Saccharobesus litoralis: one gene and its partner. The protein of the gene in region 2 binds, or shares a complex with, the protein of the main gene of each other region. Links are inferred from orthologs where the notes say so. Each region holds a gene or a part of one and is shown on either strand. Other genes may lie near its edges.

Evidence for each region. The genes of interacting proteins can lie anywhere in the genome.
Region 1: the proteins of ssb (region 2) and sbcB are in contact, whole or in part, in a crystal structure (PDB 3C94), measured with the Escherichia coli proteins. The link is inferred for Saccharobesus litoralis from one-to-one orthologs.

What each region holds. Positions count from the first base shown.
Region 1 is NZ_CP026604.1:4,162,103-4,169,896, reverse strand. The notes cover bases 3,340-6,218. They hold sbcB (exodeoxyribonuclease I), read right to left. Parts: upstream 5,560-6,218; coding sequence 4,120-5,559; downstream 3,340-4,119. Other genes in these bases: C2869_RS15220 (HDOD domain-containing protein), read right to left, coding at 5,620-6,218; C2869_RS15230 (hypothetical protein), read right to left, coding at 3,340-3,634. Outside these bases: C2869_RS15250 (L-threonylcarbamoyladenylate synthase), read left to right, coding at 1-577; C2869_RS15245 (segregation and condensation protein A), read left to right, coding at 585-1,406; C2869_RS15240 (2-hydroxyacid dehydrogenase), read right to left, coding at 1,417-2,418; C2869_RS15235 (glutathione peroxidase), read right to left, coding at 2,477-2,971; more of C2869_RS15230, read right to left, coding at 3,002-3,339; more of C2869_RS15220, read right to left, coding at 6,219-6,489; C2869_RS15215 (LysR family transcriptional regulator), read left to right, coding at 6,653-7,600; C2869_RS15210 (ribose-phosphate pyrophosphokinase), read right to left, coding at 7,680-7,794. UniProt on the Escherichia coli protein: Degrades single-stranded DNA (ssDNA) in a highly processive manner.
Region 2 is NZ_CP026604.1:2,481,139-2,488,969, reverse strand. What follows is about bases 2,601-5,516. They hold ssb (single-stranded DNA-binding protein), read right to left. Parts: upstream 4,411-5,516; coding sequence 3,790-4,410; downstream 2,601-3,789. Other genes in these bases: tesB (acyl-CoA thioesterase II), read left to right, coding at 4,736-5,516; C2869_RS08705 (phosphoribosyltransferase), read left to right, coding at 2,883-3,446; C2869_RS08710 (MATE family efflux transporter), read left to right, coding at 2,601-2,846. Also shown: C2869_RS08720 (divergent polysaccharide deacetylase family protein), read left to right, coding at 102-842; C2869_RS08715 (EVE domain-containing protein), read left to right, coding at 855-1,328; more of C2869_RS08710, read left to right, coding at 1,446-2,600; more of tesB, read left to right, coding at 5,517-5,596; C2869_RS08690 (S8 family serine peptidase), read right to left, coding at 5,853-7,831. UniProt on the Escherichia coli protein: Plays an important role in DNA replication, recombination and repair. Binds to ssDNA and to an array of partner proteins to recruit them to their sites of action during DNA metabolism. Acts as a sliding platform that migrates on DNA via reptation.

The DNA of each region.
Region 1 (7,794 bases), 1.7 Mb from region 2 along the record:
CTTAATTAAACAAGCGGTTGAAATTATTAAGTCGGGTGGTGTTGTTGTTTATCCTACCGACTCTGGTTATGCGATTGGATGCTCTATAGGCGACAAGTCGGCTTTAGATCGTATTTGTCGAATTCGAGACTTAGAGAAAAGCCATAATTTCACTTTGGTTTGTAGCGATGTGTCTGAACTTTCCAATTATGCAAAGGTAGGTAATCAAGCGTTTAGGGCACTTAAAAGTGCAACGCCGGGTCCCTATACCTTTATTTTTAAAGCCACTAAAGATGTGCCTAAGCGTTTACAAAATCCTAAAAAGAAAACCATAGGCTTGCGTATACCTAATAATCAAATCGCCCTCGATTTACTTGCTGAGCTGGGCGAGCCTATAATGTCTTCTACTTTGATATTGCCAGGGCAGGAGCAGGCAGAGAGTGATCCTGATCATATTCGTGATGTATTGGAGCACCATGTCGATTTGATTATACACGGTGGCTACTTAGGTGAAACACCAACAACGGTTGTTGATTACAGTGAAGATTCACCTGAGATAATACGAACTGGCAATGGTGATACCAGCTTTTTTGAGTAATTAATATATGGATACCCTGAGTTCAGTAAATCAAGACGACCATGAAGCCAGTGCACAAGCTTTTGCTTATGTGCGTGGTGAAGCGGTAATAGCTCAGCCTGATGACTTGTTTATTCCACCTGATGCACTTGAGGTGATACTTGAAGCTTTTGAAGGGCCGCTCGATTTACTACTCTATTTAATTCGTAAGCAAAAGTTTGATATTGTTGATTTACCTATTCGCCACATCACTGAGCAGTACATGGAGTACGTGGAAGTGATGAAGGAAATGAACTTAGAACTGGCAGCTGAATACTTAGTTATGGCTGCTATTTTAGCGGAAATTAAATCTCGTTTGTTGTTACCACGAACGCAAACTGAAGACGATGATGAAGACGATCCTCGTGCACAGTTGGTCCGTCGGTTACAAGAGTATGAACAATTTAAATCGGCGGCGGAAAATATTGATGAGATCCCGCGTGCTAATCGCGATATCTTTACTGAGCAAGTCAGTGTTGCTGAAAACTGTAAACCAGTCGTTATTCAACCTAAGGTTGATATACAAGACTTGGTTTTAGCGTTTGGCCATATTTTAAAGCGGGTTGAAAATTTTAAGCATCATCATATTACACCTGAGGTGTTATCAACGCGTGAGCGCATGACTAGAGTGTTAGAAAAGCTAAAGGGTTCGGATTACTTACCTTTTCGTACCTTTTTTGACTTTAGTGAAGGAAAAGCCGGTGTGGTGGTGACTTTTCTGGCTATTCTTGAGCTAGTCAAAGAAAAACTAGTGCAAGTAGAACAAAGCCAAGCGCTAGGTGATGTTCATATTCGAGCCGCTGGGACGTAAAACACTAACCTTATTTCAATAACTGACATAAATTATGACAGGGTTGCTTGTTTAGTAATAAGCTTAAATTGTCTAAGGTTGTCGATGCTATGGTATCTAATGCTTCTTGTGTAAAAAAACCTTGGTGTCCGGTGATCATCACATTTGGAAAGGTGAGTAGTCGTTGAAAATCATCATCTTGAATGATTTCATCTGATTTATCTTCGAAAAACAGTTCACTTTCTAGTTCATAAACATCTAAACCCAAATAGCCTATACGTTGATTTTTTAAAGCGCTAATTATCGCATGCGTATCAATTAGCCCACCTCGACTGGTATTAATCAACATCACATCGTTTTTCATTTTCGCTATGGTATCTTCATTTATCAGATGTTGGGTTGTTGGGGTCAAGGGGCAATGTAAAGAAATAATATCAGCTTGGTTTAATACCGTATCGAGAGGTTTATATTGAACACCAGTCGTTATTAGATCTGTGTTAGGTGTAGGATCGTAAGCGATTATTTGGCAACTAAACCCTTGTAATATTTGGCACAAGGCTTTGCCAATGTGGCCAGTACCAATCACGCCTACTGTTTTTTGATATAAGTTGAATCCTAATAAACCATCGAGTGCAAAATTGTCTTCTTTTACTCTATTATAGGCTTTATGGAATTTACGGCTGAGCGTCAACATAAGGCCTACAGCATGCTCAGCTACCGCTTGCGGCGAGTATTCAGGCACACGCGCTATACTAAACTTTAATTTAGCTGCTGTTGTGATATCGACATTGTTATAGCCTGCACAGCGCAAGGCAATGGTACGTATATTGTAGCTAGCGAGTTGAGTTAATACCTGACTATTTAATTCATCGTTAACAAATACACAAATTGCATCATATCCTTGGGCTAGTTGTACTGAACCGGTAGTGAGCCTATGTTCGAAAAAATCTAGGCAAATACCGTATTGTTTTTCATAGCGACTAAGAAATTTTTTGTCATAAGATTTACTGCTAAATACCGCGACCTTGAACATATCCTCAATCCTTGTTTGGCAGTTTGTCTGATATTGTAATGCTTTTTATATTGTCTTTTTATAACAATGTTTCGATTGTTTGAGCTATATCAATAGGAGGTATTTTGGGAGAGAAACGCTTAACAACATTGCCGTGGAGATCGACAAGAAACTTAGTGAAATTCCATTTAATAAACTCACTGCCTAGTAATCCAGGTTGCTGTTTTTTCAAAAACTTGAAAACAGGGTTGGCTTGTTTTCCATTAACATCTGATTTACTCATGATGGGGAAATTGACTTGAAAACGAGTTTGGCAAAATTCAATCACTTGCTCATTGGAACTCGGTTCTTGTTTGCCAAACTGATTACATGGGAAGGCTAAAATAGTAAAGCCTAAGTGCTGATATTTAGTGTATAAGGCTTGAAGCTGTTTATATTGGCGCGTAAAGCCACACTCACTAGCTGTGTTGACAATGAGTACGACTTTATCTTCAAGTTGTTTGAATTGAAACAGATCACCCGATGCTTGAACGCATTCGAGAGCATAAAACGAAGTAGTGAGTGATTTATCCATTTTTTATGTGGATAGTATTAAGCTTTCACTCTATTCGCTAAGCTCTTCATTGGTTTGTACTTGATCGGGTAAGCGTTCACCTTCAGGAAGTTTTTCCCCTTTGCGACGACGGCGGCGTTTAAGTTCAAACTTAGGATAACCCGGATCGTATAATCGGACTTTTCGCCAAGATTTATACTTGTCAAAATTAGTATCGTCACCCATTGCATCCCATTCTTGACGGAATTGGATAGCAGTACGATAAGCATGTAAATGAAGATCAGCATCAAAGGCGGTGTAACCTAAAGAAAATGTTTTGACCGCTGGTTTGTCATTTTTTCGATAGCTTACCCAAAAAAATCGTTCGACTTCATTACGTCGCTTATCAATTTTTTCACGAAAGCCTACGCCATTAAAGCCACAACTTGTGTCGGGAGTAGGGCGTCGTACTCTACGTATCTTGCTAGTCGGATGCAAAGCTTTGAGTTGTTTATTACGACTCATAGCAGCACGTAGGGCTTTTTCTATGCCGCCCCATTGGTTATACGAATAAAAACCGCCCAAATCCTTTTTTTTACGAATGAATCGCATTTGACAGCCAGAGCGACAAGGAAAACTGATACCGTGTGCATCTTTTTCTAAAATCGCTGCGATATCTTCTGGGACATAATCTGGTATAGCCACAAGAACAAAACCTCTTGAAAAACAAATCGAGACAAACCGTTTGTGGAATATTACGGCTTTATTCAGGAATAATACTAATAGTCGACTACATATACAATTAAACTATATTAACTTATGCTAATTTTAATGATTTACGCCGTAAAACAGTGTTATCCCCGCAGTTTAATGCTTTTAATTACATTTACATAGTCAAAGCGATCGGGTTTTAGGGGCAGGTTTCTAGTTCCAGACGAAACCTAAGTACTTACATCCATGTAAGCAAAGCCGTCAAAGCTACCGCATCCGTGCTCACGCTCCTTACCTACATCCATGTAGGCAAGCTTCGAGGCCCCATGAGCATATTCTCTATTATGTGATTGGGGCGAGTAAGCGCAGACAATGAACCATAAAACCTGAGCGAGAAGACTATAGTTAATATAGGTGTAATACCCCTAAAAAACAAAATAGTTTAATGACATAAACTGTAACCAAACTGACAATTATTGTTATAAGTTTTGAATGTATTGGTATAGCGCTTTAAGGATTTTTATTTTACTTTCATCATTTTGGACTGTTTCGGCCAAATTTTCTAACTCTTGGGCAAACTCTTCTAATGTTAATTGCGTTTTATGTATGTTTTGAGTCAGTCTTTCCCGACAAAATACTTGCCACTTTAATTGTTCAGCTTCGTTTAGCGTGTCTGGATAATTACGTGCTTTAAATCTAAACCATAAGGTTTGTAAGCGAGGATCATTAAAAGCGGGTGTCATGGCTGCATAGTGCTCAGGCTGGCTACATTGTATTTTTTCTAGCCATTGTTTGTCATTGTCTTGAATAAAACCATCATACAAAGCAAAGTCTGCGTCAGATTCTGTTTCAAACTCCATGGCTTGATAAAGGTCGATAACTTTTTGTTTTACAGCTGAATGATTTTGTTTAATCCACTGTAAATTAGTTAAACACTGTTGCCTGTCTATGCCTAATCTTTCTGCATTGTCTGGAGATAAGCTTTTAGCGGTTGCTAATACAGGTGATTTATTTATATGCACCAGTTTTATTGGGAGACGCTCTTCATCAGGTTGTAAGTCTTGTGAAGACGTAAATAGTTTCTGTTTAAGGGCTTGTGTATCTAACTCGGTTAGTGGTTGTGCTGATTTGGTTAAATCTAAAACGATAACGGCATTGGCGTTAGTCGGATGCCATGCAATTGGCACTATCCAAGTACAGCAACCTTGTGAACTAGGGATTTTTGATGAAATATGAACCAGTGGAGTTAGGCCTTCTAAATCAAGTAATTCTTTTACTTTGTGCTTATTGCGTAACGAAAATAGATACGAAAAAAGTTTCGGTTGTTTGGATTTGATCAGTTTAGCAATATCAATTGTCGCATATACGTCACTCAATGCATCATGCGCAGCGTAGTGCTCTAAACCATTAGCTTTTGTTAAATGTTCTAATTTAAAGCTAGGTATACCTGGCTCACGTTCTGGCCATTCAATATCTTCTGGGCGCAATGCATAACAGGTTCTGACCATGTCTATTATGTCCCATCGGCTATTGCCGTTTTTCCATTCTCGACTGAAAGGTTCAAATAAATTACGGTATAAGCTGTAGCGTGTGACTTCATCGTCGAAGCGGATTGTGTTGTACCCACAGCTAACCGTATTCGGCTGCATCAATTCATGATGAATTTTCTTCATAAATTGATGTTCATTTGTGCCTTTTTTAAATGTAAGTTGCGGCGTTATCCCAGTGATTAAACAGGCTTGAGGTTGAGGTAAATAGTCACTAGCAGGATAGCAATAAAAATTAAGCGGTTCGCCAATAATTTCTAAATCGTAGTTGGTACGTATGCCTGCAAATTGACATGGGCGATCATATTTTGGAGAGGTGCCCCACGTTTCAAAGTCATACCAAAGGATAGAGGGTGATTGTTGCTGTGACATAGTGATAAAAAAAGCCGACTTAAATCAGTCGGCTATGTTAGCAGATATGACTATTTTTCACTAATCATGAAAAATATTTGCAACGCCAAAACCGTACAACATTTCACCTAAATCTTGTAATTGATAGTCTTCCAGTTCTAAGTAGTCTAATATTTGTCCACCGTGTTTTTGCCATTCAATGTCGATATCCGTCTTGGTTAGCAAACTGGGCAGATTGATCATATGCTCGGCTAACTTAAGCACACTGAATAATTGTTTTTCTTCGTAGGAGCCTGTGGTCATAATTATGTTGTGCGAGTGATGATAGGCAATGACATTACTTATTGCGCTATCTATTCCCCATTGTTGCGCAATTAAAAAACCAAGGACTTCATGCGAGGTCGCTATATTTTCTTCTTCATATAAACCCAATGTGAGGTGTTCTTGTTCATAGGCTTCTTTGAGTAATTCAGAATATTCTGGTTGTTGTTGTAAAATGAGGGCCATTCCGGCGTTATGAAACATACCCACGCTATAAGCATCGTCTGGCTGCGCTAAATCTAAATATTGCGCGATGGCAAAACAAGCATCCGCTAGTAAAGCTGAGCTACCCCACAAGGCTGTTTCAAAGTTATTACCTTCATCTTTTAAAAATTCATACCTTAATAAGATACTGGTAACAAGCTTGACTAATTTAGTCAGGCCTAAAAATGAGCAGGCATGATTGATTGAGGTCACCTTTTTCGGAAAACCAAACATAGGTGAGTTAACGACTTTTAGCGTAAAATTGGTAATAGCGAGATCTTGGTTAACTAGGTTAGCAATGTTCACTACACTAGGTTCCGGCTTTTCAATTTCCTTTTGCAGCTCGATAAGTAGGTCAGGGCGAGGGGGAATTTGAAAATTTTCAAGCGCACTATCAATTATCGCCATATCTAAGGCTTGTGCCATGTAAATTCTCCACTTTAATTAATTTGTAATGCTCTCGCAGTTAGTGGTAATTCAGAGCATTAATCTAAATTATAAACATAAGATGCATAAATAAAGTTTAAACCTTTGTAGAAAAAGCGTATATTTATTTAGTGAATAAATAATTGGTAAAACCATTAATTAAATGAATATAGCAAACGTTGACCTGAATCTGCTTATTTATTTAGATGTACTGTTACGTGAACAAAATGTAACTCGTGCAGCTAATCAACTTAAAATTACTCAACCAGCCATGAGTAATGGTCTAAAAAGACTCAGAACTTTATTAAATGATCCGTTACTGGTGAGAACAAGTGATGGCATGTCACCTACGGAAAAGGCGCGTACATTACAGCCGGTGGTTAGGCGCATATTGCTTGAACTAGAAGAAGCATTACAACCGTCAACTGAATTTATTCCAGAAACCAGTGATAGAGTGTATCGGATAATGGCTAGCGATTATGCTGCATCCACTTTATTGCCGCCTTTGTTGTCGCGTTTGAGTGATGAAGCGCCTAATGTCGCCTTAGATATCATGACCCCGAGTGATGTAACATTTCACGACGTTGAAGCGGGTAAAATTGATATGGCCATCAATCGATTTGAAGACTTGCCGATTTCTTTTCATCAAAAAAGAATTTGGATGGATGAGTTTGTCTGCTTAACCCACAAAGATGCCATTGCTGGTGATGTAGTGACCTTAGATGAGTATTTAGAGGCTCAGCATATTTGGGTAAGTAAAACCGGTTTTGGTGTTGGTGTAGGTATGGATACTACCGATGTGAGTAAGTTAGGCTGGGTTGATGATGCTCTAACAGATATTGGTAAAAAGCGTAAAATTGCGGTATTTACTCGAAATTACCATGTGGCTATGCAGCTTGCGCTTAAAAAGCATATGATAGTGACTGTGCCTAAACGAGCTACGTCAAATTATCAACAATTTGACAATGTGTTGATCAGTAAAGCGCCTATTAGTATTCCAGAAATGGAACTAAAAATGATATGGAGTCCCTTATTACATCACGATGCCAGTCACATATGGCTAAGACGCCTAATAAATGAAGTGGCTCACGAGACGACATCAGCTAGCTAAACTCGCTGCTTTCAATAAAAAACATGCAATAAAAAAGCGCCATTAGAGGCGCTTTTTTATTGCTGAAAATAACTGCGGTTTAATGTTCAAACATCGCTGATATTGATTCTTCATTATTAACGCGACGCAAACACTCAGCTAACATGCCGCTTAGTGTTAGTGGTTCTACTTTGTCTAGTGAACGCATTTTACTT
Region 2 (7,831 bases):
GGCCTGCATCATTAAAAAATCGAATTGCAAGCTAGGTGACGAAACGTAACAATACGCCCCTTGAATAACTTGACCGCAATGATCTACTAAACTACCGACCCATGACTAAATTTTGCATCACCTTGCTTTTATCTTTTGCCTGTTTATTTAGCCATGCAGCAACCATAGCGATTATTATCGACGATGTGGGTAATAGTCAGCATGATCAACAAGTTTTACAACTACCTAATGAAGTTACCATTTCAGTATTAGCTCATACGCCACACGGTAAAAGTATTGCGAAACAAGCCGGCCTAGCCAATCGTGAAGTCATGTTGCATTTACCTATGGAAGCGTTGTCAGGTAAACGGCTTGGGCCAGGAGCCATTGTCAGTGATATGTCAGCTAATGCCATCCAGCAACAGTTGCTATCGAGCTTAAACGAGTTACCTAATGCGGTTGGCGTTAATAATCACATGGGCAGTAAATTAACCCAAATGCGCGAGCCTATGCTGGCTTTAATGCAAAGTTTAAAGAAGCAAGACCTGTACTTTGTAGATAGTCGCACCACTAAATATACAGTGGCCGAAACCGTCGCCAAAGAACAAGGTGTTAAACATTATCGACGCCACGTTTTTTTAGATTCAATCAGAACGGAAGCCTTTGTTAGTCGTCAGTTAAAATATTTGGTACAACGTGCAAAAAAGCATGGCTATGCGGTTGCTATTGGTCACCCTTACCCGCAAACCATGAAAGTCTTATTTAACGAGCTGCCCAAACTACAGAGCCAAGTAAAAATACAACGCATGTCTCAAATGCCATTAGCCAAGCAAAAACCATCGGCTTATGCCGCCAATTTATAAGAGTAAAGCCTCATGAGTCGACAATATTGGTTAATGAAATCAGAGCCCGATGCCTTTAGCATAGATGATCTGGCCGCTAAACCAGAACAAACCGAGCATTGGGATGGGGTGAGAAATTATCAAGCGCGCAATATGATGCGCGATCAAATGCAGATGGGTGATCGCATCTTCTTTTATCACTCGGCTTGCAAAGTCCCAGCTATAGTCGGCTTAGCTGAAGTCGCTAGCCAAGCCTATCCGGATCACACGGCATTTGATCCTGAATCAAAATATTTTGATGATAAGTCTGATCCACAAAACCCACGCTGGTGGATGGTTGATGTTAAATTTGTTGAAAAGTTTACCCAGCCAATTTCACTAAAAACGCTAAAAGCTATGCCAGAGCTCGAACAACTCGCTTTAGTAAAACGAGGCTGTCGCCTATCTATTATGCCTGTGGCGGAGCTAGAATGGTTGGCTATTCTTAATAAGCTAGGTTCAGAATAGCTTGTTACATTGTTTCTACTGACAAACACTGTTTTTCTGTTAATTGGTCGAGATTAAGCTGCATTGTTGTCCGTATCACAGCTACAATACTTGACCGTAAATTAGCCGCACCTAGCCATGCGATATATCAATTTTTCAGCCATTCGCGATAGCCTTAAACTCGCTTGGCCCATTTCTTTGCAAAATATGCTTGTTACCTTACTCGCCATGATAGATGTCATGATGGTAGGTCATTTAGGCGATGCCGCCATTGGCGCCGTTGGCTTAGGCAACCGAGTGATATTTGTTGTCATGGTTATCGTGCTAGGTTTGGCTTGGGGTGTCGGCATTCTTAGCGCCCAATATTTCGGTGCAGGACAAAAGCGTAAAATCCGCCAATCCATTCTAATGGGTATTTCAGTTGCTGTTGTCGCCTTATCTCCCATTATCTTAGCTGGTTATTTTTGGGCTGATGACGTACTGCGACTCGGTAGCAGTGATGAGACCTTAATTGTTTTGGGCACAGAATATTTATGGATCACCCTACCTAGCCTGTACTTTGTCGCTATTGTATTTGTCTTTGAAAATGCATTACGCGCACTTAACCAAGTCAAATTACCTATGGTATTTAGCTCCATCGCCATGTTGCTTAATATTGTACTTAATTATTGGCTTATTAATGGCGGCTTAGGCGTCGAAGCGATGGGGGTGGCAGGAGCAGCTTGGGCAACCACTATTGCGCGTATTTTCCATGTCGTGCTCATGCTGTATTGCTTGGCAAAAGTGAAGCATGTGCTTTTTCCTAAAGCGAAAGACTTTATTGTACTTAACAACCAAGGAGAGTGGAGCAAACTAATAAAACTGGTCTGGCCCATGATGTTTAGCTTTGGTTTGTGGTCGTTAGGTACTTTTGTTTATCAGTTGATATTTGGTCAAATGGGAACCCAAGAGCTGGCTGTTATGAGCTTGCTGACGCCTATTGAAGGCATTTATATGTCTTTATTTTTTGGCTTTGCTTCGGCTTGTTCCATTATGGTTGGCCAAAACTTGGGAGCCAACCAATTTGACCAAGCATGGTCAACCGCACGAACCTTTGCTATTAGTGCGCCGTTTGGTGCATTTGTATTTGGTCTTGTTATGTTACTCGGCCGAGACTTTATCTTTTTACCGTTCGCCTCGATGCCAACCGACACAATACACTTAGCGCAACAGGTATTTGTTGTTATCACCCTTAGCGTTTGGCTAAAAGTGATTAACATGACCGCAGCTATGGGAGTATTACGCGCTGGAGGTGACAATAAGTACTGCATGTTTACCGATATGTTCGGCATGTGGGTTGTTAGCATTCCACTCACATACTACGCAGCGTTTCATTTACACTTGCCATTAATTTGGGTAGCGTTAGCCATGTATTCAGAAGAAATAGCCAAAGCATTTTTATTTGTGGGGCGCGTACAAAGTAAAAAGTGGATGCGTAACCTAACCAGCAAAACAATCCGAGCAGAAAAAGAACCTGTAAAACAGCAACTTGAACTATAATCGGCTAATAAGATTATTTGTTTGTCTGGCAATAATATGAGTGAAAAATATTTCATTAGCAGCGATGAGCTACTATACGATTCATTTAAATTAGGCTTAGAAATCATCAAAAGTGGTTTCAAACCAAGCTTTATGGTGGCCATATGGCGAGGTGGAACGCCTGTCGGCATAGCTGTGCAAGAAATACTACAAACGTCTGGGATCACAACCGATCATATTAGTGTTCGCACATCGTCTTATCGTCGTATTGGTGAGCGTGAAAAACATGTTCGTGTGCACGGCTTAGATTACATAATCAAGAACATCAATGCAGAAGATAGCTTATTGATAGTCGACGACGTGTTTGATACGGGTTTAAGCATTCAAGCTTTACTGTGCAAACTACAACGTAAATGCCGGCGCAATACACCAAATGATATTCGTATCGCCACGCCTTGGTTTAAACCCAGTAACAACCAAACTTCGCTAACACCGGATTATTACTTACATAAATCCGACCAGTGGTTAGTGTTTCCCCACGAGTTAGATGGCTTAAGTCATCAAGAATTACTAGACAATAAACCCAAGCTTAAAGCCCTATTTGACGAGTACCAAATTTAGGAGCGTTTTATGGAATTAGACACAGATAAAATTGACGATGCCGCATTAGCGATCCTTTACTTATAGTCAAAGCGATCAGGTTTTAGGGGCAGGTTTCTAGTTCCAGACGAAACCTGCGAATGCGGTAATCTAGTGACTTTGTGTAATAAATGTGGGCTACGTTTACTTTAACAAAGGCACTGGATACCTGATTTCTCAGGTATGACGGTAATTTTTTATACCTATTGAGAAATTTCCCTCAATATAAAACACGCTGAATAGTTACAAATAACAAAAACTAAAAGAGCGGCTCAAGCCGCTCTTTTTTATTTATCTAACTAATCTACTATGACTAGGCGTATTCCTAAAAAGGAATATCGTCATCAAAGTCAATATTAGGTTCAACTGGCGCAGGCGGCGGCGTCGATGGTGCTGCTGCCGGTTGCGCTGGTGCACTTGATGGTTGATAACCTGCACTTTGCTGCGGTTGATATTGAGGCTGAGCCGACTGTTGAGGTTGAGCCGCTTGCTGAGGCTGCGAGCTTTGCTGTGGTTGGTAGCCGCCTTGTGCTTGTGGTGCTGCCGCTTGTGGTTGATAACCAGCTTGCTGGCCTTGTGGACGAGGTTGATATCCGCCTTCTTGACCACCGCGCGCATCTAGCATTTGCATTTCATTAGCACGGATCTCAGTTGTGTACTGATCTTGGCCTTGCTGGTTCTGCCATTTACGCGTACGTAAACTACCTTCAACATAAACTTTTGAACCCTTGCGTAAATACTCTCCCGCAATTTCGGCTAAACGGTTATTAAATACAACACGATGCCACTCTGTCGATTCACGCTGCTCACCTGATTGTCTGTCTTTCCAAGACTCAGTTGTGGCTACTGTTACATTACAAATAGCGCCACCGTTAGGGAAATAGCGAACCTCAGGATCTTGTCCTAGGTTACCTATTAAAATTACTTTGTTAATACCTCTAGCCATGGTGGCCTTCTCCTGTAACTTTATACATGATCGCAATCATACCACTGCTGATCATCAGACTCTAGCTTGTCGCTAAATCTAAATTATTTCACCTTATAACCAGCACGATCGCACGCAATCTACTGGTAGGATGAGTTAGTAATTTGCTAAGCTTAAGTTTACATATAGTCAAAGCGATCAGGTTTTAGGGGAAGCCGTCAAGCTTCGAATCCCCATGAGCATATGCTCTATTATGTGATTGGGGTGAGTAAGCGCTGACAATGAACCATAAGGCCTGAGCGAGAAGACTATTTTTGCTTTAGAGAGTTGGGAGTGAGGGTTCGCAATGTCAGCTGTATTAAATGAGCTTATCGGGTTAGTTAATTTAGAAAAAATAGAGCATGGATTATTCCGTGGGCAAAGCCAAGATCTCGGCTTTGGTGCGGTATTTGGTGGCCAAGTATTAGGCCAAGCCTTGTCTGCGGCACAACAAACAGTTGATGAACAAAGAGGCGTTCACTCTTTTCATTCTTACTTTTTACGACCTGGTGATGTTAAACACCCGATTGTTTATGATGTTGAAAATATTCGCGACGGTAAAAGCTTTGCCACACGCCGAGTCGAAGCGATCCAGCACGGCAAGACCATTTTCTATTTAACTGCGTCTTTTCAAATGGATGAACAAAGCTTTGATCACCAATCACCTAAACCCGACGTACCCGAGCCAGAAAGCTTAACAAGTGAACTGGATTTTATTCGTGCTCATGCCGAGCAAATACCCAGTCATTTACGCGATAAATTCACTCGCGAAAAACCAATAGAAGTGAGACCCGTCGAATTTGTCAATCCGTTAAAACCTGAAGCCATGCCAGCTAAGCGCCACATTTGGCTTAAAGCCAATGGCACCATGCCCGATTGCCAACACCAGCATAAATATTTACTGGCTTATGCATCTGACTTTAATTTTTTAACCACAGCGCTACAACCGCATGGCCGATCCATTATGGACAGAAGCTTACAAGTGGCCACCATAGATCATTCCATGTGGTTTCATCGCCCTTTTCGCTTTGATGATTGGTTACTTTACGTAATAGAAAGTCCATCAGCATCAGGTGCTAGAGGCTTTGTTCGCGGGCAAATATTTAACCGTCAAGGTGATTTAATTGCTAGCGCTGGGCAAGAAGGGGTAATGCGGATAAAAGTTTAGTGAAAGGTTTAGTGAAATGAAAAAGCATAAGAATAAGAGCGACTTTTTGTGGGCGAGCATTTATGCTTGCAGAGCCTGCAAACCGTTCTGTCCTAAAGAGCAAAACTACAGAGTTTTGCTCTCGACAATTTCTAAGTACCTGCATCCATGCACCAAAAGTAGGGGCTTGTAAGCCATGTTTCGCAAAATAGCCTTATTATGTTGTAACTATGGCTATAAGCTCGTTGCTTGAAATACTGAATAGTTACAATAAAGCTTAGTTAAAGCGACGTCTCAGCATAATTAAACTAACTAAACTCAATAACCAAACAAGTGAGCCGCCTGAACTATCTGAGTCGCTGTCATTCGAACTATCACCATTGCTGTTTTGCGTTGGTAATGTTTGCCAAGTCACGGCATATTCCACTTCGATCAAATTGTCTTTTTCGTTTAAGTCAAAAGTAGAATTATCAAATACGTTCCAGCTCATACCATTGTTTAAAGCTAAATTCACACTGGCGCTATCTAACGTTTGCCAACCGCCGCTGGCAAGACGAACTTGAATTTCGCCAATTGTGCCACCGGAATAAGCGCGCGGCTGAGCATTAATAATAACGTTGCCTAACCCTTCACCAAAATTATAGGCCGACAATCGCATAGATTTAGTGGCTAAGTCAGTATTAGACTTACTTTGTAGTGAGGTAATTTGCCCACGGCTTAAACTAAAGTTCATAGGAATATTGCCATTAGGCTCATTTAAGCGAACTTCGTTATCTTCATTAATATTTAAGATAAATTGACGTGTGCCTGTTGCATCACCACTGCTAGTAAAACTGACACTAAAGGTAAAGTTACCCACTTCATTGGGATCACCGGCAATATGGCCAAAGTCGTCACTTAAATACAAATTATTAGGTAAAGTCCCGCCAGCTACTTTATAACTAACCCCCTCACCTGCAGAGGTTTTTAACCTTAAGTTAATAAAGTCATAATTGGCCGGAAACGAGGCTAACTTTTCAGTTAACCAACTACCGGTAAACGCTAAACCGCTCGGAGTTACGGTAGCCGAGGCATCCGATTTTAGCTGCGTGGTCAATTTTTGCTCGGTATCGTCTACTGTAGTAACAGGGTGAACAATATCAAACGCACTGGTTACTCGGTACTGCAAATCATCCTGCTGCGGCGCTGTAATGTCAAAATACGGGCTACTGGAGACAGTATCGGCAATCACATTAAAGTTCACACCAGCATCATCGCTGCGCTCAACGATATAATAATCAGCGGTTTGCTCGTCGTCCCAACTGATAGCGTAACTGGAGTCAGCCGATGCAACCGCCACATTGCTCGGGGCTGCTGGCTTTTGTTGCGCCCAAGTCGCAACGTGATTCGAAGTAAATGAGTTTGTGGTTACCGTATAAACACCAGGCCGAGTCGCGGCGCTGCCCAACGTAATTTGGCTGTCGCTATCAACAACATATGCCACTTCTTGTACTTGGTCGTTATTAGCAGTAAATGGCGTAAATTCAACTTTAGTTGCGCCACTTAAGCCTAAACCAAGCAGTTTCGTCGCATCGCTAGGGTCGATATAAAATAACGTGGTTGGAATGTTGTTGAGGTTATCGAACAATAATTCTAGCGCTAAACTACCACCCGATTTAGTTACGTATTTGATGTTGTCATTGTCAACTTTATTAACCGAGTGCAATAAAGCCGCACGCACTTGTTTAGCGGATAATTCTGGCTTTTCGCTCAAAGCTAAAGCCGCTGCTCCGGCTACAATGGGAGCAGACATTGACGTGCCAGTGTCCGTTTTATAACCATTATCTAGCCATGTGCTATAAATGTTGACACCCGGTGCGGCAATATCGACAAATTTCAGTCCGTAGTTACTGCCGGAAAAACGAGTTAATTGAGTATTAGTGTCGAGCTTTTCAACATTACTGACGGCAATTAAGTTAGTTAATTGGTTGCTGTATCCGGCGGGAAAGGTTAAGCCATCATCAATATCTATACCGCTATTACCTGCAGCAACCACAATAAGGGCGTCATGATTATCTTGCGCAGTTTTAAGCGCACTCAATGCCGCATCACTAATATCAGAATAGGTTAACGACATAACCAAAATATCAGCTTCAACCGCTATTGCATAGTTAATACCAGCAATTAGGTGCGAAACTTGACTCTTGCCTTCATCATTCAATACGCGAACAGGAATGATTTGCGCTTGCCAGCATACACCCGCCACACCATTATCGT